DNA from 3 places in the Vibrio aquimaris genome. Region 1 is predicted to be linked to each of the others. Evidence: predicted binding sites of a transcription regulator. Region 1 holds the regulator's gene; each other region holds the start of a gene.

What was found. The regulator MetJ, encoded in region 1, represses methionine synthesis genes. The targets are predictions, from matches to a motif close to TTAGACNTNTANANGTCTAA.
Region 2: metK (methionine adenosyltransferase) is a predicted target of MetJ. The motif match lies at 3,315-3,334, and genes of this name have one in related genera.
Region 3: metN (methionine ABC transporter ATP-binding protein MetN) is a predicted target of MetJ. The motif match lies at 4,086-4,105, and genes of this name have one in related genera.

What each region holds. Positions count from the first base shown of each region.
Region 1 covers NZ_CP045350.1:204,703-211,940, forward strand. Annotated here, with positions in the region: gene FIV01_RS00960 (bifunctional aspartate kinase/homoserine dehydrogenase II) at 1-2,332, opposite strand, end outside; gene FIV01_RS00965 (O-succinylhomoserine (thiol)-lyase) at 2,329-3,498, opposite strand; gene metJ (met regulon transcriptional regulator MetJ) at 3,717-4,037, shown strand; gene FIV01_RS00975 (malic enzyme-like NAD(P)-binding protein) at 4,174-5,448, opposite strand; gene rpmE (50S ribosomal protein L31) at 5,688-5,906, opposite strand; gene priA (primosomal protein N') at 6,191-7,238, shown strand, end outside.
Region 2 covers NZ_CP045350.1:410,774-418,011, forward strand. Annotated here, with positions in the region: gene FIV01_RS02000 (LysE family translocator) at 1-461, shown strand, start outside; gene FIV01_RS02005 (SprT family zinc-dependent metalloprotease) at 476-964, opposite strand; gene FIV01_RS02010 (DUF2189 domain-containing protein) at 1,029-1,826, opposite strand; gene metK (methionine adenosyltransferase) at 2,085-3,239, opposite strand; gene tkt (transketolase) at 3,547-5,541, shown strand; gene FIV01_RS02025 (LysR family transcriptional regulator) at 5,842-6,744, opposite strand; gene FIV01_RS02030 (alpha/beta hydrolase) at 6,855-7,238, shown strand, end outside.
Region 3 covers NZ_CP045350.1:753,207-760,444, forward strand. Annotated here, with positions in the region: gene purM (phosphoribosylformylglycinamidine cyclo-ligase) at 1-515, opposite strand, end outside; gene upp (uracil phosphoribosyltransferase) at 693-1,319, shown strand; gene FIV01_RS03460 (MetQ/NlpA family lipoprotein) at 1,391-2,200, opposite strand; gene FIV01_RS03465 (methionine ABC transporter permease) at 2,233-2,910, opposite strand; gene metN (methionine ABC transporter ATP-binding protein MetN) at 2,900-3,934, opposite strand; gene gmhB (D-glycero-beta-D-manno-heptose 1,7-bisphosphate 7-phosphatase) at 4,248-4,799, shown strand; gene FIV01_RS03480 (MliC family protein) at 4,851-5,159, shown strand; gene treR (trehalose operon repressor TreR) at 5,207-6,154, shown strand; gene treB (PTS trehalose transporter subunit IIBC) at 6,344-7,238, shown strand, end outside.

The DNA.
Region 1 (7,238 bases):
TCACCAGAGGGTTATCTTTGTACCATTTACTCTCTATGGCAAAAACGTTATCGCACGGCAATAAATTGGCTAGCGCATGGTTTTTATCAAGCGCCTCAATGCCGACAGTGGCTGAGCCATCCTTTTCTAGCCGAGCGACATAGCGCAGTACTTTGTCTTCACTTTGAGCCTGCTTTAGGCGCTCAGCCATCCGTTCGCTGAGTATTTGCCCTTGGTCGAGAAATGCGTCGAGTGACAAATTGGTGAGCTCTGGTGGCACTAAGCTTTCTACTTTGACTGATTCAGGTTCAAGGTCGAGCTCTGCTTCCCGAGCAAGAATGACCAGTTTTCGCATTACATCGGAACCATCGAGGTCGCAGCGAGGGTCCGGTTCTGTGAGTCCTTGCTGCCAAGCAAGATCAACTAGTTCTGCAAAGGGTACACTGCCATCATACTGCTGAAATAGCCAAGAGAGTGTGCCGGAAAATATGCCTGATAATGCGTGAATATCATCACCGCTTTGACAAAGGTCTCTTACGGTATGGTTAATGGGTAGTCCAGCTCCCACAGTCGCGTTATAGAACCAGTGCCGATTAATCTTGGCAAATGCACTTTGCACTTGGTGATAGTATTGACTAGACGCTGAGCCAGCCACTTTATTGGCTGAGATTAGGTGCATGCCTTGTTCGGCAATTTCCACATAGCGATTGGCAAGTTGTTGACTGGCGGTGACATCCAGTACTATGACCTCATCATAACCCTGAATAGAACCGAGTTTTTGAACCCACTCATCTCCCTGATATTCTATTGCCTCTTCTTCATAGTGGTCACTCACACTCGTTGGATCAATACCTTTAGGACAGAACCAGTAGTTCTGGCTATCCACTATGGCGACTAACTCAAAGCTTATTCCGTGGCGCTTTTCAAGCTTGTTTTTTTGTTTGGCAAATAGCTCAAGCCAACTTGAACCTATATTTCCTTTTCCACACAGAGCGATACCTACGCGTTTTTGTGCCTGAAATAGCTGGCTATGAATAGATTTGACTAAGCCTGAAGTCTGAGTGCTGCGCAATATAGCCACTAGGCTCAAACCTGATTGAGATTCGGCGATGAACTCAACAGGGGCCGACTTTAGCTTCTGATAAAACCCGTAGCAATGATTGGCATTTTTGGTCACACCAGCCCCAACCGCTGCAACTAGAGAAAAGCCTTCTTTGAGTTTGATTTCTGCTTCGATAGCGGAATCTTGCAGATATTCTAACGCGCCACCGGCAATTTCGGAGGTGTAGGCTAAACGAAGAGTTTGTTGGTCTTCTTGGACTTCATAGGTGAGAGGCTCAAGCTGAGCGCGTTTTAAACCGCTCAATGCTTCTTGTTTGAGCCTTTCAAAGTCATGCCCGATCGAAAAATGAAGCTGAATGAGCAGCACTTCATCCAACGAAGATATAATTTTGGCTCCTCGTCCAGAAGCAAGTACTCGCTCGATACGAGTTGAACCAGCTTCCGGGTCATAACTACAGCGAAGATGAAGATCCATCGAGCTTTGGGCGACAGGTTGGAGAGTGCGACTATGCAGCACTGGGGCAGCTAAGCGTGCGAGCTCGTTGGCTTCATCAAGGCGAAGCAAAGGTAGTAGACAGGCATCGGAAACTAAACGAGGGTCTGCGCTATAGACACCGGCCACATCGCTCCATATGGTTACCTTCGAAGCTTCTGCTAAAGCGCCAATGACGGTTGCGGAGTAATCGGAACCATTTCGACCGAGTAATACAGTATGGCCTTGCCCATCTTGAGCCATAAAACCAGTAATAACAATACGATGATTGATATGCTGGGTGAGTGCCTCTTTGAGCAAAGGGTAGGAGTCGCCTCTGTACACCTCTGGCTGAGTTCCAGCTTGTGCGCGAAGAAATGCTCGAGAATCTTGAGTAACTGAGGGCATTCCATTTTGATTGAGTAAGCTTGCAAGCAAGCGCGCCGACCATGTTTCTCCATGACCAAGCACTGAAGCTCTTTGCGCGGCGCTTAAAGGCGCTATTAGCTCTCCTAGGGTGCTAAATTCATCATTTAGAGCTGAGATAAGCTCGTTTTGTAACTCGCCTTGCAGTAGATCTGTGACCAACTGGGTTTGGAACTGCCTCAGGGATTGCAGGATTTCGTGGGCGATACGGCCATCTTTGTTTAGAGCATCCAAGAACTCAATCAAGCGATTGGTTGTCTTTCCAGCTGCTGAGACAACGATGAGATCATCGGGGTTGGAGTACTCTTTGAGTATCTTGGCTACTCGGCGGTAACAGTCAGGGTTTGCGAGACTGCTTCCGCCAAATTTATGCAATTGTCGCGACGGGTTCATCGATGCAACTCCTTGGCTTTATTAAATGCTTGCTCCAAATCGTTAATGAGATCATCTGCATCTTCCAACCCAACCGATAAGCGCAAGAGTTGTTGTGATACCCCTGCTTTTTCAAGCGCTTCTTCGCCCATGGCTCTGTGAGTCATAGAAGCTGGGTGACAAATAAGGCTCTCGACACCTCCGAGAGATTCAGCCAAAGAGAATAATTGTAGTTCACCAACGAAATACTTAAGCTGCTCAAAACTTCCTGAAAATTCAAAGCTGAGCATAGAACCAAACCCTGATTGCTGTTTCTTGGCAATCTCATGGCCTGGGTGCTCTGGTAAGCTAGGATGATAGATTTTTCCAACCAGGGATTGCGATCTCAGATAGGCCAAAATGTGGTTAGCACTGTCTTCATGGACTCTCATCCGAGCCGCAAGAGTTCTGATTCCTCGTAAGGTCATATAGCTATCAAAAGGTGTACCTGTCGCGCCAATACAATTGCCCCACCAAGCTAAATCTTCACTATCCTTTTCATTTTTTGTAATAATGACACCACCAATCACATCGGAATGACCATTGATATATTTTGTGGTGGAGTGAATCACGAAATCGGCGCCCAGTTCCAACGGCTTTTGGAATATGGGGGTTAAAAAGGTGTTATCTACGGCTACCTTTGCGCCTGCTTGATGCGCTTTCTCACACACCTGTGCAATATCTACGACCCGCACCAAGGGATTTGATGGTGTTTCTAAAAGGACGAGCTTGGGTTTTTGTTCAAGGGCTAAATTGAGGGCTTGAGTATCTGATTGATCGACGAAAAGAACGTTGAAATCCCCTTTTTGAGCTCGTGTGTTGAACAGTCGATAGGTTCCACCATAACAATCATGCGGCGCAATAATAAGATCATCTGGTCCAAGAAATGCGGAAACCCATAAATTAAGCGCTGAAGTGCCGCAATTGGTGACTACGGCGCCGGCGCCAGATTCTAATTCAGAGAGAGCTTGTTCTAATAGCCCACGGTTGGGGTTGCCTGAACGTGTGTAGTCATATTTTGGCACCTCGCCAAAGGCGGGAAAACCAAAGTTTGTCGAGAGATAGATAGGCGGTACGACAGCATGATGCTGAGTATCTGACTCTATACCTGTACGCACTGCAATTGTGGCTGTTTTAGGGCGGCTCATAAGTGTTTCCTTTCGAACAGTAGTGACCTCTTTGGAGATAACACTATACCTTTTCGTGGATGTTAGAGATATGTTATTCCAATCAACTCTTTTTACTTTACCTTGAGTTTTTTTGGACGTCAATATATCCAGACGTCTATATGTCTTTGCTTGTGGCCATAAATCCCGCTAAAATTACCTTTTGTAATTTTATACATAATCAAACATAAAGGTGCGCAATGGCAGATTGGAACGGTGAATACATAAGCCCGTATGCTGAACATGGGAAGAAAAGTGAGCAAGTAAAAAAGATAACAGTTTCTATCCCACTGAAAGTACTAAAGGTATTAACGGATGAACGTACCCGTCGTCAAATTAATAACCTGCGCCATGCGACCAATAGTGAGCTGCTTTGTGAGGCCTTCTTGCATGCCTATACCGGTCAGCCGCTACCAACGGATGAAGACTTAAGAAAAGATCGCCCTGATGATATTCCAGCTGAAGTGAAAAAGTTGATGACTGAGATGGGCATTGCTTTTGAGTCTTATGATGAAGACTAGCCAGAACAAGATACTTGCGTTGCCAATGTTTATATCGTCAATCAGATGATAGGCTGATCGTCATTTCATTATGTCTAGAATAGAAAAAGCCGCTGACTGGGAAGTCAGCGGCTTTTGTTCAAAGCAGTATCATCTATTACTGCATATAGTTCTTTGGCATATCGATACGAGCGACGCCTGATTCTACAGCTGCGTTTGCGACCGCTTTGGCGACTTTTGGCAACAAGCGAGGATCCATAGGCTTAGGTATTATGTATTCTGGTCCAAACTCAAGCTTATCGACTCCAGCCGCTTTTAATACTTCAGCGGGTACGGCTTCTTTAGCCAGATCTCGGATAGCCTCTACCGCAGCCAGTTTCATTGCGTCGTTAATTTCGCTCGCTCTTACATCTAGAGCGCCGCGGAATATAAATGGGAAACACAGCACATTGTTGACTTGGTTCGGGTAGTCGCTGCGTCCGGTCCCCATGATGAGATCGTTACGCACTTGATGAGCAAGCTCTGGTTTGATTTCAGGATCTGGATTAGAACAAGCAAATACAATCGGCTTGTCTGCCATTAACTTAAGTGCTTCAGGTTCAAGTAGGTTTGGCCCAGAAACCCCAAGGAAGAGATCCGCACCTTCAATCACATCTTCGAGAGTGCGTTTATCTGTGTTGTTGGCAAACAACTGTTTGTATTGGTTAAGGTCATCACGACGAGTATGAATCACGCCTTTGCGATCTAGCATGTAAATCTTTTCTCGCATAGCGCCGCACTTTATCAAAAGCTCCATACAGGCAACCGCCGCCGCCCCTGCACCTAAACAAACAATAGTGGCGTCTTCGAGTTTCTTCCCTTGTAACTCGATGGCGTTAAGCATGCCTGCAGCAGTGACAATGGCCGTTCCATGTTGATCATCGTGGAAAACAGGCACATCACAGCGTTCAATAAGCTGCTTTTCGATTTCAAAGCAGTCAGGAGCTTTGATGTCTTCTAGGTTTATGCCACCAAAGGTATCTGCGATGTTGGCAACAGTATCAACGAACTCTTCAATAGTGCGGTGTTTCACTTCGATATCAATTGAATCTAAACCTGCAAAGCGTTTGAATAATAGCGCTTTCCCTTCCATGACAGGTTTTGAAGCAAGAGGTCCTAAGTTACCAAGGCCTAAAATGGCAGTGCCGTTTGAGATAACAGCAACCATATTGCCTTTTGCTGTGTATTTATAGACATTCTCAGCATTTTGCGCAATTTCACGCACAGGCTCAGCAACACCGGGGCTGTATGCTAGCGATAGGTCAGCGGCGGTTTCTGCTGGTTTTGATAGCTCTACAGAAATTTTGCCTGCTGTTGGGTAGGCGTGGTAATCCAAGGCTTGCTGACGAAATTGCTCTTCAGGAGAAAGTACTTGGTTGTTGTCATCGGACATGGGGGTAGACACTCATTTTAATAATAATTTAGATAGGGAAAAATCATTCTAGATTAAGTCAGTCAAGCTGCAAAGGCGAGAGAGCAAGCTAAATTAACAAATCTGGTTAAATGATAGGAGATAAGACCAGATAGTGAGAGATAGCTCAACTGAATGATTGTATGGAACTGCTAGTGAGCTGGGCTGTGACAGTAAACAAAAAAGGACGCCACAGCGTCCTTTTTACTTCTAAGACAAAATTACTTCTTAGAAGCAAGAGCACCAAAGCGTTTGTTGAAGCGATCAACACGGCCACCAGTATCAACGATACGTTGCTTACCAGTGTAGAATGGGTGACATTTGTCACATACATCTAGGTGGATTGACTCTTTAGTTAGAGTTGAGTTGAACTCAAAAGAGTTACCGCAAGAACAAGTTGCTTTAACTGCTTTGTATTCTGGATGGATACCAACTTTCATGGAAAACCTCTAAATATAGGCCGTGTCGCTATCCGATTCTATGCCGGACACCACACGTAAGTTAATAAAATTTTACCTTGGACACCGCCTGACCATACAAGCCATATCACTAAGGCGCGACATTCTAATCAATAGCTGATCTATGATCAACCGATTTACGAGTGAAAGTGCTACTTTTTTAACCGCAGACTAGAACCAATTCAATCAAATAGACGGTGTTTCTTTCCCGTTGGGCGGTTTTCACATAGACTAGACTGGTTTTTTTGAGTTGGTGTTAATTCGATATGCGCCCGACGATTGTCCGAGTAGCCTTGCCTGTCCCTATAGATAAGCAGTTTGACTATCAGATCCCTTCTGGTGTAAATCCAGTTGTTGGTGGCAGGGTGTCGGTGCCGTTTGGGCCGAAGACAATGATTGGCTTGGTCACCGAATTGGACGACAAGTCTGATTTCGACTTTGATAAGCTTAAAACGATCAAACAGGTATTGGATACTGAGCCTGTGTGGCAAGCTAACCTATACGAACTGCTTTTTTGGTGCAGTCAGTTTTATCAGTATCCACTGGGTGAGACCTTATTTAACGCTTTACCTGCTCAGTTACGTAAAGGAAAACCAGCCGCTTTTACCCCATTAATTGAGTGGCATTTAACTTTGGAAGGTCGTGAACAACTCTCGCGCGGATTTGGGCGTGCCATTCGACATGCTCAGGTGATGCAAACCCTTTCTTGTGGTCCTACTTTTCATCAAGATTTCATTGACCAGAATATTACTTCCAGCGTTTTACAAAAGTTAGAGCAAAAGGGGTGGATTGAACCAGCCGAATGCATACCAAAGTTTCATTTGCCCGATAATGTTGAAGCGCAAGTTGATAAGCCAAAACTCAATCAAGAGCAAGCCATTGCTATTGCTAGCGTAAATAATCACCAAGGCTTTGGCTGCTTTTTACTAGAGGGTGTGACGGGCTCTGGTAAAACAGAAGTTTACCTTAACCTTATAAAGCAAGTACTCGAGGCTGGAAAGCAGGCTTTAGTTTTGGTGCCGGAAATTGGGTTGACGCCACAAACCATCAAGCGTTTTAGGAAACGTTTCAACCTTCCTGTTGAGGTGATTCACTCAGGCTTAAACGATAGTGAAAAGCTAAACGCATGGTTAAGTGCGAGAGATAAAATTGCGGGAATTGTTATCGGTACTCGCTCCGCTTTGATGACTCCTTTTGCTGATCTTGGCATTATCATCGTTGACGAAGAGCATGATGTTTCCTACAAGCAGCAGGACAGCCTACGCTACCATGCGCGTGATGTTGCGGTGATGCGAGCAAGTAAAGAGAATATAC
Region 2 (7,238 bases), 210 kb from region 1:
TTTCTGCTATCTCTGCGACTAGTCTGGGCGTGATATTGACTCAATCTGCTTTTGCTTTCAGCCTAATTAAGTTTTTTGGTGCTATGTACTTATTATATTTAGGCGTGAAAACGTGGCGCGCAAAGCCTTCATTTGAAGTTACGCTTGGTTCTAGTCATCATTCTTATTCTCGGTGTTTTTGCGAAGGATTCTTGGTTTCTATTTCAAACCCTAAAGCTATCGTATTTTTTATGTCGGTGTTTCCACAGTTTATAGATGCATCAAAAGATCACACCATTCAGTTGCTTGTAATGTCGGTGACATTCAGTTGTCTCGTAGTCTTGATTCACAGTGTTTATTCTTTTATTGCGCACAAGGCTAAGAATAAGCTTTCAACGGAAAAAAATAAGCTGAGAATGAACAAAGTTAGCGGTGGGGTTTTTGTTGGCTTTGCAGTGGGCTTAGCGTCATCAAGTAGATAACTAGCGTTAAATAGTTATGACCCCATGTAAATTAATGTTTGTTGGCAGATTTTGCAGCTATACGAATTGTGATTGCGCTGAATTTTATTGTGGCGACGTATGGTGAGTGGGTGGATCTGACATCCGCATTGGTATTGATAGATTTTTCCTTGCACTGAATCTAGAGCAAAATCGTGAGTGGTGTTGGCGCTGACACCAAATACGGATGTCATTATGTTCTGCCACTCTTTTCCATGGGGTTTGACTCTGCCATATACCTGATAGGTAATAAGATGAGCAACTTCATGTGGAATCACTTCCTGTAAGAAGGCTTGTTGGTTCTCTATGAAAAGAATGGGATTTAAACGGATTTCATTTAGCTGTAAGTACGCTTTTCCCGCTGCTTTGCCTTTGAGTCGATACTTGATTGTTGGCATGGCAAAGGAGTGCTGAAAGTGCTGCTGAGCTATGACTACATACTTTGCCATAATTTGTTGTGCGCGATAGCTAAGTTCTTTGTCCACATCGACTCCCAATAAATTCGCCCCAAGTCATGGGGCGAATAGTATAACGAACAAAGCAAGAGTACTAATGGTGCTTTTTCCTTATTGCATCATGGTAAGCATGCCAGGTTCCGTAACCTAGAATGGGTATAGTGAAAAACATGCCTATCCCGTAGGTCGCAAATCCAATTAAAATCCCACCACAAATAATACCAGCCCAGACAATCATGGCTGGAATGTTAGATTTGACAGCGTTAAAGCTGGTAAACACTGCCGTCATCATGTCGACTCTGCGCTCCATCATCAGCGGAATGGAAAAGGCTGAAATACTAAATACGATGGCCGCTAAGACAAATCCAACAAGCGAACCTATGACAAGGAAAGGCAGAAAATCGGTAATAGGGGCACCTTGGACAGAGGGATAAAGAGCATGAAGAAGGGCAGCAATCCGCATCCAGAAAATCATACATACTGCGAGCAATACAGCAAACGCCCATTGTGACGAAGAGTTACGCCCAATGGCTTTCATTGAGTGTAACAGCTTTGGCTTGTGACCTTTTTCCAGTTCCCAAGCTGCATCATAGAGTCCTAAAGCAAGGAAGGGACCTATCAATCCGTACACAATTAAACTTGGCATTACGACCAGATGTGTACCTTGCCACTGAACAAGTAATACGATTCCTATTGCTGCGGCCATAAAACATAAACCATAAAATCCGCTAATTAGAGGAGCACGTATAAAATCTTGTAAACCGAGTGATAACCAATGAAAAGGCGCCGATACATTGAGTTCATTACATGGGATTGTGCGCGCATATTCACTGTCTGGCACGGGTTGTTGTTTTTGATCTATATCTTCTTGTTGGTTCACCGTACGAGGCATATATCCTCCTTGATCGATTCTCAGTCATAGACCACTTTTCTTTGAAAGTGGCGTGTTGGAACACGATGCTCGGCTTTGCGACCGCTGGTTAAGCTGCGCATCTGTAACTTGTAGGTTAAGAAATTACCATTCGTTTCTTAACCTTTTGTTAACTATTGACCCCTTAACAAAAAATTACAAATTTGCTTATTGCTTTTTGTGGCATAAAACAAAGGGCTTCTGGATATCCAGAAGTCCTTTGTTAATAGGTAAATTAGATTAATTTAGGCCTGCAAACTCACGCAGTAGCACTGCTTTATCTGTCGCTTCCCATGGAAATTCTTCACGACCAAAGTGACCGTAGGCTGCAGTCTTTTTATAAATTGGTTGAAGAAGATTAAGCATCTCTTGGAGACCGTATGGGCGCAAATCAAAGTGTTGACGAACCGCTTCGACAATGACTTCCTTAGACACTTTTTCTGTGCCGAATGTTTCCACCATAATCGACGTTGGATCGGCAACGCCTATGGCGTAAGAAAGCTGAATTTCACAGCGTTCTGCTAGTCCAGCAGCAACAATATTTTTTGCTACATAACGTGCTGCGTATGCAGCACTGCGGTCTACTTTAGATGGATCTTTACCTGAGAATGCACCACCGCCATGTCGGGCTGCACCACCATAAGTATCGACAATGATTTTACGACCCGTTAGACCACAGTCACCCATAGGTCCACCGATAACAAAGCGGCCTGTTGGGTTGATGAAGTAATTGGTATCTTTGTTTAACCATTCAGAAGGAAGAACAGGTTTGATGATCTCTTCCATTACCGCTTCACGAAGCTCAGGTGTAGAGATTGATTCACTGTGTTGAGTTGAAAGTACAACTGCATCAATACCTACGATATTGCCTTGATCATACTGGAACGTAACTTGAGACTTAGCATCAGGTCTTAGCCAAGGTAGAGTGCCGTTTTTACGTACTTCGGCTTGTTTTTGAACCAGAAGATGAGAGTAAGTGATAGGAGCTGGCATTAACACATCGGTTTCATTGGTTGCGTAACCAAACATGATGCCTTGGTCACCGGCGCCTTGCTCTTTAGGGTCGCTCTTATCGACACCTTGGTTAATATCTGGCGATTGCTTACCTATGGTGTTTAGAATGGCACAAGAATCAGCATCAAAGCCCATTTCTGAGTTGATGTAGCCAATCTCACGAACGGTTTGACGAGTTAACTCTTCGATATCTACCCATGCTGAGGTTGTGATTTCACCACCCACCATCACCATGCCAGTTTTGACATAAGTTTCACAAGCAACGCGAGCTTTGGGGTCTTGTTCAATAATCGCATCAAGCACTGCATCAGAAATTTGGTCTGCAATTTTATCTGGATGACCTTCTGATACTGACTCAGAAGTAAACAGGTGTTTAGCCATGATAGCTCCGCTTTAATTTGGGATAGTGAATGAGCTTATTCACTAGTATAGAATAGGTTCAATAATAGTAGGTGTATCTACTTCTAGACGTCTATTTTAGTTTTGCTAGTGCTAATTTCAAGCTTTTTTTACTATTTCATATTCAATTGTTTGCTTTTATTATCCAGATATTGTTGATTATTATATTAGTTTTTAAAGTTACTAGAGAGTGTGTATTAGTCAGTAAAACGTTTGCAGTGGCCTGAACGCTTTGAGAGAATAAAAGACATTCAAATCTGTTTTTCGCTTAATGCACTCAGGAGCAAACATGTCTTCCCGCAAACACCTAGCTAACGCTATTCGTGCCCTTAGCATGGACGGCGTACAACAAGCCAATTCTGGTCACCCAGGCGCCCCAATGGGCATGGCGGATATCGCTGAAGTTCTTTGGCGCTCACATCTAAATCACAACCCAGCAAACCCTGAATGGGCCGATCGTGACCGTTTCGTACTGTCGAACGGCCATGGCTCTATGCTGATATACTCTTTGTTGCACCTTTCAGGCTACGCGTTGTCGATTGATGAGCTGAAAAACTTCCGTCAGCTGCATTCTAAAACCCCGGGTCACCCAGAATATGGTTACGCACCAGGTGTTGAAACGACTACGGGGCCTCTTGGCCAAGGCATTACCAATGCAGTCGGTATGGCCCTTGCGGAAAAAACGCTAGCGGCGCAGTTTAACAAGTCAGGCCATGACATTGTCGATCACTACACCTACGCCTTTATGGGCGATGGCTGTTTGATGGAAGGGATCTCGCATGAAGCGTGTTCTTTGGCGGGTACACTAGGTCTTGGTAAGCTTATCGCGTTTTGGGATGACAACGGCATTTCAATCGATGGTCACGTTGAAGGCTGGTTCTCTGATGATACGCCTAAGCGTTTTGAGTCTTATGGCTGGCATGTTATTCCAGCGGTTGATGGCCACGATCCTGAAGCGATCGATGCGGCGATCAAAGCTGCGAAAGCCGATCCTCGTCCAACATTAATTTGTACTAAAACCATTATTGGTTTTGGTTCACCGAATAAATCAGGCTCTCACGATTGTCACGGTGCTCCGCTTGGCGCTGATGAAATTGCGGCTACTCGCAAGCAATTGGGTTGGGAACATGGTCCATTTGAAATCCCTGCGGATGTCTATGCCCAGTGGGATGCCAAAGAAGCTGGCACAGCCAAAGAAGCAGCGTGGAATGAAAAATTTGACGCTTATGCTGCAGCTTACCCAGCAGAAGCGGCAGAGCTTAAGCGCCGTCTAAATGGCGAACTGCCTGCTGAGTGGGAACAAAAAACCAGCCAAATCATCGCAGATTTGCAAGCTAACCCTGCCAATATTGCTTCACGTAAGGCGTCGCAAAACGCGCTGGAAGCCTTTGGTCAAATGCTGCCAGAATTTTTGGGCGGCTCTGCCGACTTAGCGCCTTCAAACCTCACTATGTGGTCTGGCTCTAAGTCAGTATCGGCGGAAGATGCATCAGGTAACTACATCCACTACGGCGTGCGTGAATTTGGCATGACAGCCATCATGAATGGTATTGCTTTGCACGGCGGCTTTGTCCCTTACGGCGCGACTTTCCTTATGTTTATGGAATACGCACGTAATGCGATGCGTATGGCCGCATTGATGAAGATCCAAAACATTCAAGTCTACACGCACGACTCGATTGGTTTAGGTGAAGATGGCCCAACACACCAACCTGTTGAGCAAATGGCTTCATTGCGCATGACGCCAAACATGAACACATGGCGTCCGTGTGATCAGGTTGAATCTGCTGTGGCTTGGAAACTGGCGATTGAGCGTAAAGATGCGCCAACTGCTCTGGTCTTCTCTCGTCAAAACCTCGCGCAGCAAGAGCGCAGCGCAGAGCAAGTGGCGAACATTGCCAAAGGTGGTTACATCCTAAAAGACTGCCAAGGCCAGCCAGAGCTTATTTTAATTGCCACAGGTTCCGAAGTAGAGCTTGCAGTTGACGCTGCCGCTGAGCTAAGCGCGCAAGGTACACAAGTACGCGTGGTGTCTATGCCATCGACTGATGCCTTTGACAGACAAGACGCAGCGTACCGCGAAAGCGTTCTACCATCAGATGTGACAGCGCGTGTGGCTATTGAAGCGGGTATTGCTGACTTCTGGTACAAGTATGTTGGCTTTGACGGCCGCATCATAGGTATGACAACCTTTGGTGAATCAGCACCAGCAGGCGAGCTATTTAAGATGTTCGGCTTTACCACTGAAAATGTGCTGAACACAGCGAAAGAATTACTCGATTAATTCATCTTGCGCTAAACAAAGCCTCGCGATGCGGGGCTTTATGGTATGAGGAGCAAGCCGCTGTTTTCAACTTTCACAGAGATATGATCGTTATTCGGAGCTTCTAAAAAAGTATCTGCTAGCTGCGAATCAAATAGGCTTGCGAGAAAGGTATTGAGATTGGCTGATTGGGCATTAACCATCTCATCTAGAATATCATTGTACCGAATGCTGAGCTATTATGGGGTGTATTTACATAATAAATAAGCCTTCCTCTGCAGAGTTTGTGCCTATATGATGGTATAACTATACACATAGTGTCTATGTGATTTTTCTTAGTTGCCTCTCAATAAAGTCTGTGCAAATTGTCGTGTTCAGAGGAGGCGTGCTACCATAATTGTGCACTGCATACACAGGAACTGCTGAAAGCGTATACCCAGGGTACACGTTTTCTAACTCACCTTTACGTTGAAAATTTTCGAACATAAATTCCGGAATCAGCGCCATGCCTGCGCCAGCTTTAACCATTGCAATGACTGAATGTACAGAGTCATTAAAGCGACTAGCCTTCATTGACACATCAATACTATGGCTTGAAGACGAATGCTCCAACGTATAATGAATGGATTTACCCTCCCAGATATTTGCGACATAGTCACATTTGTGTAGTAGTGAAGGGTTCTTTATGAGTTGAGTTATGTTTAAGTCGTGATTTTGAATATATGTAGGGCTTGCACAAAGAACTTTTTTTAAGCTACCAATTCGGCGTTGTTTATAATCACTTGATGGCAATCCTCCGAGATGGATCGCAATATCTGCACCTGTTTCAAACAAATCAACACTGCCATCATTAGCCAAAATAGTTGGAACTAAATCTGGATAAATACTTACCAAATGTCCAATAGCGGGCGATACAACTGGCTCTATTAGCGCATGAGGTGAACTGATCTTAACGCTTCCCTTTGGCTCAATTTGACTCACTCGTGCGACATCCCATGCTTCATCAACAAGAGCGCTTATTCTTTTACACCGCTCAAAAAACTCTGCTCCTATTGGAGTAAGCAGCAGCTGACGTGTTGAGCGTCTTAGCAACAAGACCTCTAATTCTTCTTCCAACGCCTTTAGATGTTGGCTAATTACCGATTTACCGACTCCCAAGTCACGAGCAGCCGCGGTAATGGATCCTGTCTCAACTATTTTAGTGAAGATGATCATGTGACGCATAAATTTATTCATAGTTTAAAAATATTACACAGTTAGTATCAAATTAGCTCTCTTTTGTTGCTTAATGAAATCATTAATAATGTGCTTAATCAATCTCTGAGGAATAATCAATGACTAAGACACACTTAACATCCGTGGCACAATATTTCACTCGTGAGCTGGCAGATGAACAATACAATCCCACGTTGTGGACTAAAAGGTTACCTACTGAGGAATTGTTGCCCAAACATATTGAGTTTACTACCCAAAACAGCGACCGTTATAGAGCGAGAGTAGGATCTGGGCTTAGCCAGATAAACTACGGAGAAGGAGAGTTTTTGGGAACCATGGACGTATATAGAACTGAAGGTATTTCTGAAGATGCTCCAATCGTTGTTTACATACATGGCGGTTGGTGGCAATGGTTTTCTAAAGAGCAATTCGGGTTTATTGCTGAACCATTCAATCAACAAGGGTTTAGTGTTTATATGCCAGGTTATCGAATGGCCACGGAT
Region 3 (7,238 bases), 550 kb from region 1:
TCAATAATGTCGGCTTTTTCAACCACACCAACACAGAATCCTGCCACATCGTAATCTTCGCCTTCATACATACCGGGCATTTCAGCGGTTTCGCCACCGATCAGAGAACATCCAGCTTGGACACAGCCTTCAGCAATACCAGAGACAACGTCTGCCGCAGTATCGACATCCAATTTTCCTGTTGCGTAGTAATCAAGGAAAAATAATGGCTCGGCACCTTGTACAATCAGATCATTAACGCACATCGCGACAAGATCGACGCCGATGGTGTCATGTTTGTTCATATCCAATGCAAGACGTAGTTTGGTTCCTACGCCATCTGTGCCGGAAACAAGTACAGGTTGCTTGTATTTGGTTGGTAATTCACACAGCGCACCAAAACCGCCAATGCCTCCCATGACTTCAGGGCGACGAGTACGTTTGACCGCCCCTTTGATACGGTCAACTAGAGCGTTACCCGCGTCGATATCTACGCCAGCGTCTTTATAGCTAAGAGAAGTGTTATCAGCACTCACAAGCAAGTCCTCAGTTTTAATATTGGATATGAAATCGGCGCTATTCTAACAGCGGACAATACTATATGGCAAACGTTTGCGTGGGTTTTTCTTTTGTTCTAACTCAAGAATTACCCAGCGAAATCATTTATAATCCGCAGGTTTGTTTAAATTTTACCTAAATACTCGGAGATGGAAATGAAAGTTGTTGAAGTAAAACACCCTCTGGTTAAGCATAAAATCGGCCTGATGAGAGAAGGTGATATCAGTACAAAGCGTTTTCGTGAGCTTGCAACGGAAGTGGGCAGTTTGCTGACTTATGAAGCAACTTCAGACTTTGCAATGGAAAAAGTTACCATCGAGGGGTGGGATGGCCCAGTAGAAGTTGATCAAATTAAAGGTAAAAAAGTCACTGTAGTGCCTATTTTACGCGCGGGTCTGGGCATGATGGATGGTGTGCTTGAACATGTACCAAGCGCTCGCATCAGCGTAGTGGGTATTTACCGTGATGAAGAAACGCTTGAACCAGTGCCTTACTTTAACAAACTGGCTTCTAATATTGATGAGCGAATCGCTTTGGTAGTAGACCCTATGCTGGCAACAGGTGGCTCCATGATCGCTACCATTGACTTACTCAAAGAAAAGGGATGTAACCAGATTAAAGTCTTGGTATTGGTTGCAGCACCTGAAGGCATTGAAGCGCTTAAAAAAGCTCACCCAGATGTTGAGCTTTACACTGCCGCTATCGATGAAAAACTTAACGATAAAGGTTATATCGTGCCAGGTTTAGGCGATGCGGGCGATAAGATTTTCGGCACGAAATAAATGTAAGTAAGTTAAACAAAAAGGGAGCCATGGCTCCCTTTTTACATCGTTACTGTAATCTATTTACGCTATTACCAGCCTTTGACTACGCCGCCTTGGAAAATCTTATAGGCTGCGCTGTAGACTTCTTCAGTTTGGTAAGACTTGATGAAGTTCTGCACATTCTCAGCGTTGACATTATCTTCGCGTGCTACCACTAGGTTCACGTATGGTGATTCTTTATCTTCAACAAATATGCCGTCTTTTTGCGGTGTTAACTTGATAGAGCTGGCATACGTTGTATTGATTACAGACAAAGTTACATCATCTAAAGAGCGCGGAAGCTGCGCTGCATCTAGCTCAACAAGAGTGACATTTTTTGGATTCTCGGTAATATCGCGAACGGTTGCAAGTAGCCCAACACCTTCACGCAATTTAATAATGCCTTGTTGCTCAAGCAACAGTAACGAGCGGCCAAGATTGGTTGGATCGTTAGGGACTGCGATACGATCACCATCAATAATCTCATCAACCGATTTCACTTTCTTAGAGTAGCCAGCGATAGGGTAAACAAAGGTGTTGCCAGCAATTGATAGTTTGTAACCGCGATCTTTGATTTGCTGATCTAAGTATGGTTTGTGCTGAAACGCGTTAACGTCAATTGAGCCATCGTCCAGCGCAGCGTTAGGAGTAACATAATCACTAAAAGTGACCAGCTCCACCTCAAGGCCATATTTCTCTTTAGCGACTTTTGCCGCGACTTCTGCAACCTGAGCTTCGGCACCGGCCATGACACCTACTTTTATTTTATTTGCGTTGTCTTGCTTGTCACCACATCCTGCCAATACCAACGCTGAGGCGGCGACAGCCGTGGCAAGTAGGCCTTTAATTCCAAATTTCATGACTTTACTCCTTAACTTCAATTCAAATATGCTTATCTATGATCGACACGGCGTACAAGTGCATCACCGATCGATTGAATAATCTGTACTAAAACAATCAACATAACGACAGTTACCGCCATGATCACCACATCATAGCGATGAAATCCATAGCGAATCGCTACATCACCAAGCCCGCCGCCACCGACGGTTCCTGCCATTGCTGAATAACTCACTAAAGTGACCAGTGTAATCGTGACTGAGTTAACTATAGTGGGAAGAGCTTCTGGTAGCAGTACTTTACTAATGATTTGTAGGGGAGTGGCCCCCATAGATTGAGCCGCTTCAACCAAGCCAGTTGGCACTTCCAGTAATGCACTTTCAATCAGGCGAGCAACAAATGGGATAGCCCCTATGGTCAGTGGGACAATGGCAGCCGTTGTGCCGATAAAGGTGCCAACTAGAATTTTTGTAACTGGAATAATGGCAACCATAAGCACAAGAAAGGGTACTGAGCGACCTATGTTTACAATAGCGCCTAGCATACGGTTCAATTTGGTATTTTCCAGTAATCCGCCTTTTTTGGTGGTATGCAGGATAACGCCTAGCGGAATGCCGAGCGCAAAACCGACAATACCAGCAACGGCAACCATGTATAAAGTCTCACCCGTTGCATTGATTAAAAGCTGGCTATTTAGGTTTAGCCATTGTGACAGAGTTTCAAAGGACATAACCTAGCACCTCGACTTTTACATTGTGCGCGCGAAGAAATTCAATCGCGGCTTTATCATCGCTTTCATTGCCAAACAGTTCTGCGACCATCATGCCAAATTTAACCCCGCCAGCGTAATCGAGATCAGAGCTAAGAATACTGACATCAATATTGAATTTACGCGCGATTTGACTCATCACTGGTGCATCAACGGTCGCACCGGTAAACTCGAGGCGAACCAGCGGATAGCTGCCTTCAACGCGAGTTGACTGAAGGCGTGCCTGGTAATCTTCCGGTATTGAAAGATCAAGTGTAGAGCGGATAAATTCATGGGCGAGCTCGGTCTTCGGATGAGCGAAGATCTCTCCCACAGAGCCACTTTCGACCAGCTCTCCGCCTCCAATAATTGCTACTTCATGGCAGATGCTTTTTACCACATCCATTTCATGGGTAATCAGGAGCATAGTAATATTGAGCTTACGATTAATTTCTTTTAGCAGCTCTAAGATTGATTGAGTGGTGGCGGGATCAAGTGCGCTGGTGGCTTCATCACACAGCAATACCTTGGGATCGCTTGCCAGTGCTCTCGCAATGGCGACACGTTGTTTTTGACCGCCACTTAAATTTGCAGGGTAACTTTCATGCTTGTCGGCTAAGCCTACCAGTTTAAGCAGCTCAGTGACTTTGTTCTTTATATGTGCTTTTTCTTTGCCAGCCAGCTCAAGTGGCAAGGCAACATTGTCAAATACTGTTCTTGATGAAAGCAGATTAAAGTGTTGGAAAATCATACCGATATTGCGGCGTGTTTCACTCAGTTGCGATTTAGATAATTGTGTTAAATCGACGCCATCGACAACGATGGAGCCTGAAGTTGGTGCTTCCAACATATTAACGCAGCGAATCAGCGTACTTTTCCCTGCTCCTGATGAGCCAATTACACCAAATATGGTGCCTTGAGGAATATTAAGATTAATATCCTTTAAGGCATGTATTTCTTTGTTTCCTTGCAGAAATACTTTGTTTACTTGATTTATTTCAATCATCGAGAAATCCGCGCTCAGGTTAAGGTCAACTGACGTTTGAACATAGCTTATGTTCGAAAGGTAGCAAACCCCAATCAAAAGTCGATAGTTTGGTACTACGCCATACAGATCACAGATGCTATGGTTTCATACTAAATGTGTCAATAGATATTTTTACGTCTAGACGTCTAAATACCTTTTTTCATCAAAACCAAGTGGAATTAGATAGTGCTGAATGAAATAAAGCGTGCAATAATTCAGGCATGTGTTGGCCTTTCAAGCAGAATGTATGCGTGAAAGACAAGTGAGCAATAGTAAAAAAGAGAAGTTAATTTTGGCAAAACCTGCTGTCTTTCTAGATCGTGATGGTGTGATTAATGTCGATCACGGGTACGTGCATGATGAACATGATTTTGAGTTTATTGAAGGTGTGTTTGAAGCAACCAAAAAACTCAAACAAATGGGTTATTTGTTAGTGCTAGTCACTAATCAATCTGGCATTGCTCGTGGTAAGTTCAGCGAAGATCGCTTTTTATCGCTGACCCAGTGGATGGACTGGAATTTCGTTGATAATGGCGTCGAATTCGATGGTTTCTATTATTGCCCTCATCATGCAGAACATGGTCAAGGCAAGTACCAGCAGGATTGTGATTGTCGAAAACCCAAACCTGGTATGTTTATTTCGGCGCGTGATTATCTTGATATTGATATGGAAAAGTCAGTGATGGTCGGTGATAAAGCCGAAGATATGATGGCTGCGCAATCTGCTGGAGTAGACACTCGTATATTGGTTCGCACTGGTAAACCTGTTACTGATAAGGGACAAGCTTTGGCTTCTGTGGTGCTGGATAGTCTCAGAGAAGTTCCTGACTACTTAGGTAAATAAAGCAATAAGCTAACGGCCATATATTGTGGCCTTTTTATTGGGTAAAAAATAATGAATGTGAAAGTACTTAGCAGCGTTTGGCTGGTTATGATGCTACAAGCATGTAGCACCTCGTATGTGACTTACCATTGCCAAGCAGATAAAGAGTTTGATGTGGCTTACACGAAAGGTCATGAGTCGGCTGTTTTAAGAGTTGGTAATCAAGAATACACTTTGATGCAAGTTCCCGCCGGGTCTGGGGTAAAGTACGTTCAAACTGGTGATGAAAAAACCAAGGTTAATTCTATTGTATTGCACACGAAAGGTGAACATGCACGCTTGGAAGTTGGATCTGAAGTTTATAAGGGATGTAGAATATAGTTGTCTTAACTATTTGATGTTCCGTAAGGAATTGTTCACAAGCCATTATGAGTAAAAAACTGACTATCCTTGATATCGCCAAACTTTCTGGTGTAGGAAAATCCACTGTATCTCGTGTTCTCACCAACGACCCTAAGGTAAAGCCCGAAACGCGGGCAAAAGTAGAGCGTGTGATTGAAGAGTCCGGTTATGTTCCTTCTAAATCGGCTCAGGCCATGAGAGGGGGCAGTCAAAAAGTGGTAGGCGTTATTATTTCCCGCTTGGACTCTCCTTCTGAAAATCGTTCGGTTGGCAGTATGCTTCAGGTTCTCTATCGCAGTGGCTATGATGCTGTCATTATGGAAAGCCAGCTGAACCGCCGTTTAGCGAATGAACACCTCGATGTACTTGGTAAACGCAATGTTGACGGCATTATTGTTTTTGGTTTCAGTGACTTTGATGTTGAACGTTTAGCCAATTGGCAGGGCAGATCTGTCGTAATTGCCATGGATACGAAAGCCACCTCGTCGATTAATTATGACAATGATGGGGTAATCCGTTTAGCCCTAGAACATCTTGCTCGCCAAGGTGCCAGAGATATCGCCTTTATTGGCGTTGATCCTTGCGACCAAACCACTGGTTATTTACGCCTTGAATCGTATCTTAGCTGGTGTGACCAAAACGGACGCATTGCTAACTATCAAACGGGACAACTTAACCTTGAAAGTGCGTATAAATTGGTTGATCAAGTCCTTACCCAAGAGACTCAAGCTATCAGCTGCGCAAGCGATACTCTAGCGCTTGGAGTCATTAAACGTCTTCAGGAGCTTGGTCGTGAGGATGTCATGGTCACTGGAGTTGGAGGCAGTGAATTGCTATCTTTCCTTTTCCCTAATGTCTTCAGTATTGATCCTGGTTATGCCAAAGCAGGGGAAAAAGCCGCTAATCTTTTGATTTCTCATATTAATGGAGAGACTGACCCAGAACATCTCACTCAAAGCCCAATTCTCAGCTAACTTACTTATTATTATATATTTTTAAATTATACTGTGATCTTATTCAATTAATGGGACCGTTCCCATTTATATTTGTCGATAGATTTGACACTATGTTTCCCACATTGGGAATGTTCCCAAAGATTATATTCATAGCGCGGAGTCATTTACTCTGTGTAAAGTAAAAGTCCAATTCAGGGTGGATAAACTATGAGCAAGATTTTACGGCAAGAGGTCGAGGATCTAATAGAGAATGTGGGTGGGCGAGATAATATCGCGAGTGTAAGCCACTGTTTGACGCGCCTTCGTTTTGTTTTAAATGATACCAGCCAAGCAGATATTAAAGCACTGGAAGCGCTGTCTTTAGTTAAGGGGTGCTTTACCAACGCTGGTCAGTTTCAAGTTGTCGTTGGCACTGATGTTGATGAAGTGTATAAGATTTTGATTGAGCTTTCTGGGCAATCTGGTGCGTCTAAAGATGAAGCTAAGCAAGCGGCTCGTCAGAACATGAATCTATTAGAGCGCGGTATCTCACATCTTGCTGAAATCTTTGTTCCTCTTCTGCCAGCAATCATTACCGGTGGTTTGATCTTAGGTTTCCGTAATGTGATTGGCGACATCAAGATGTTTGATGGGCAATCTTTGACCCAAATTAGCCAGTTCTGGGCAACAGTGCACAGCTTTTTATGGTTAATTGGCGAAGCTATTTTCTTCTTTCTTCCTGTTGGCGTGTGTTGGTCAACGGTTAAGAAGCTTGGCGGGACGCCCATTTTGGGCATTACCCTCGGTGTTACCTTAGTTTCTCCACAACTGATGAATGCTTATCTCATCGGCAAGCAAATGCCTGAAGTATGGGATTTTGGATGGTTTGCGATTGAAAAAGTCGGCTATCAGGCTCAGGTGATCCCTGCGATGCTAGCAGGTGTTGCGCTTGCTTTCATTGAAACTAACCTAAAGCGTATCGTTCCTTCGTACCTATATCTGGTTGTGGTGCCTTTTGTTTCGATCATTGTTTCTGTCGTGCTTGCGCACTCTTTAATTGGTCCACTTGGACGCACCTTAGGTGATGGTGTGGCTTTTGCTGCTAAAGCCGCGATGACAGGTG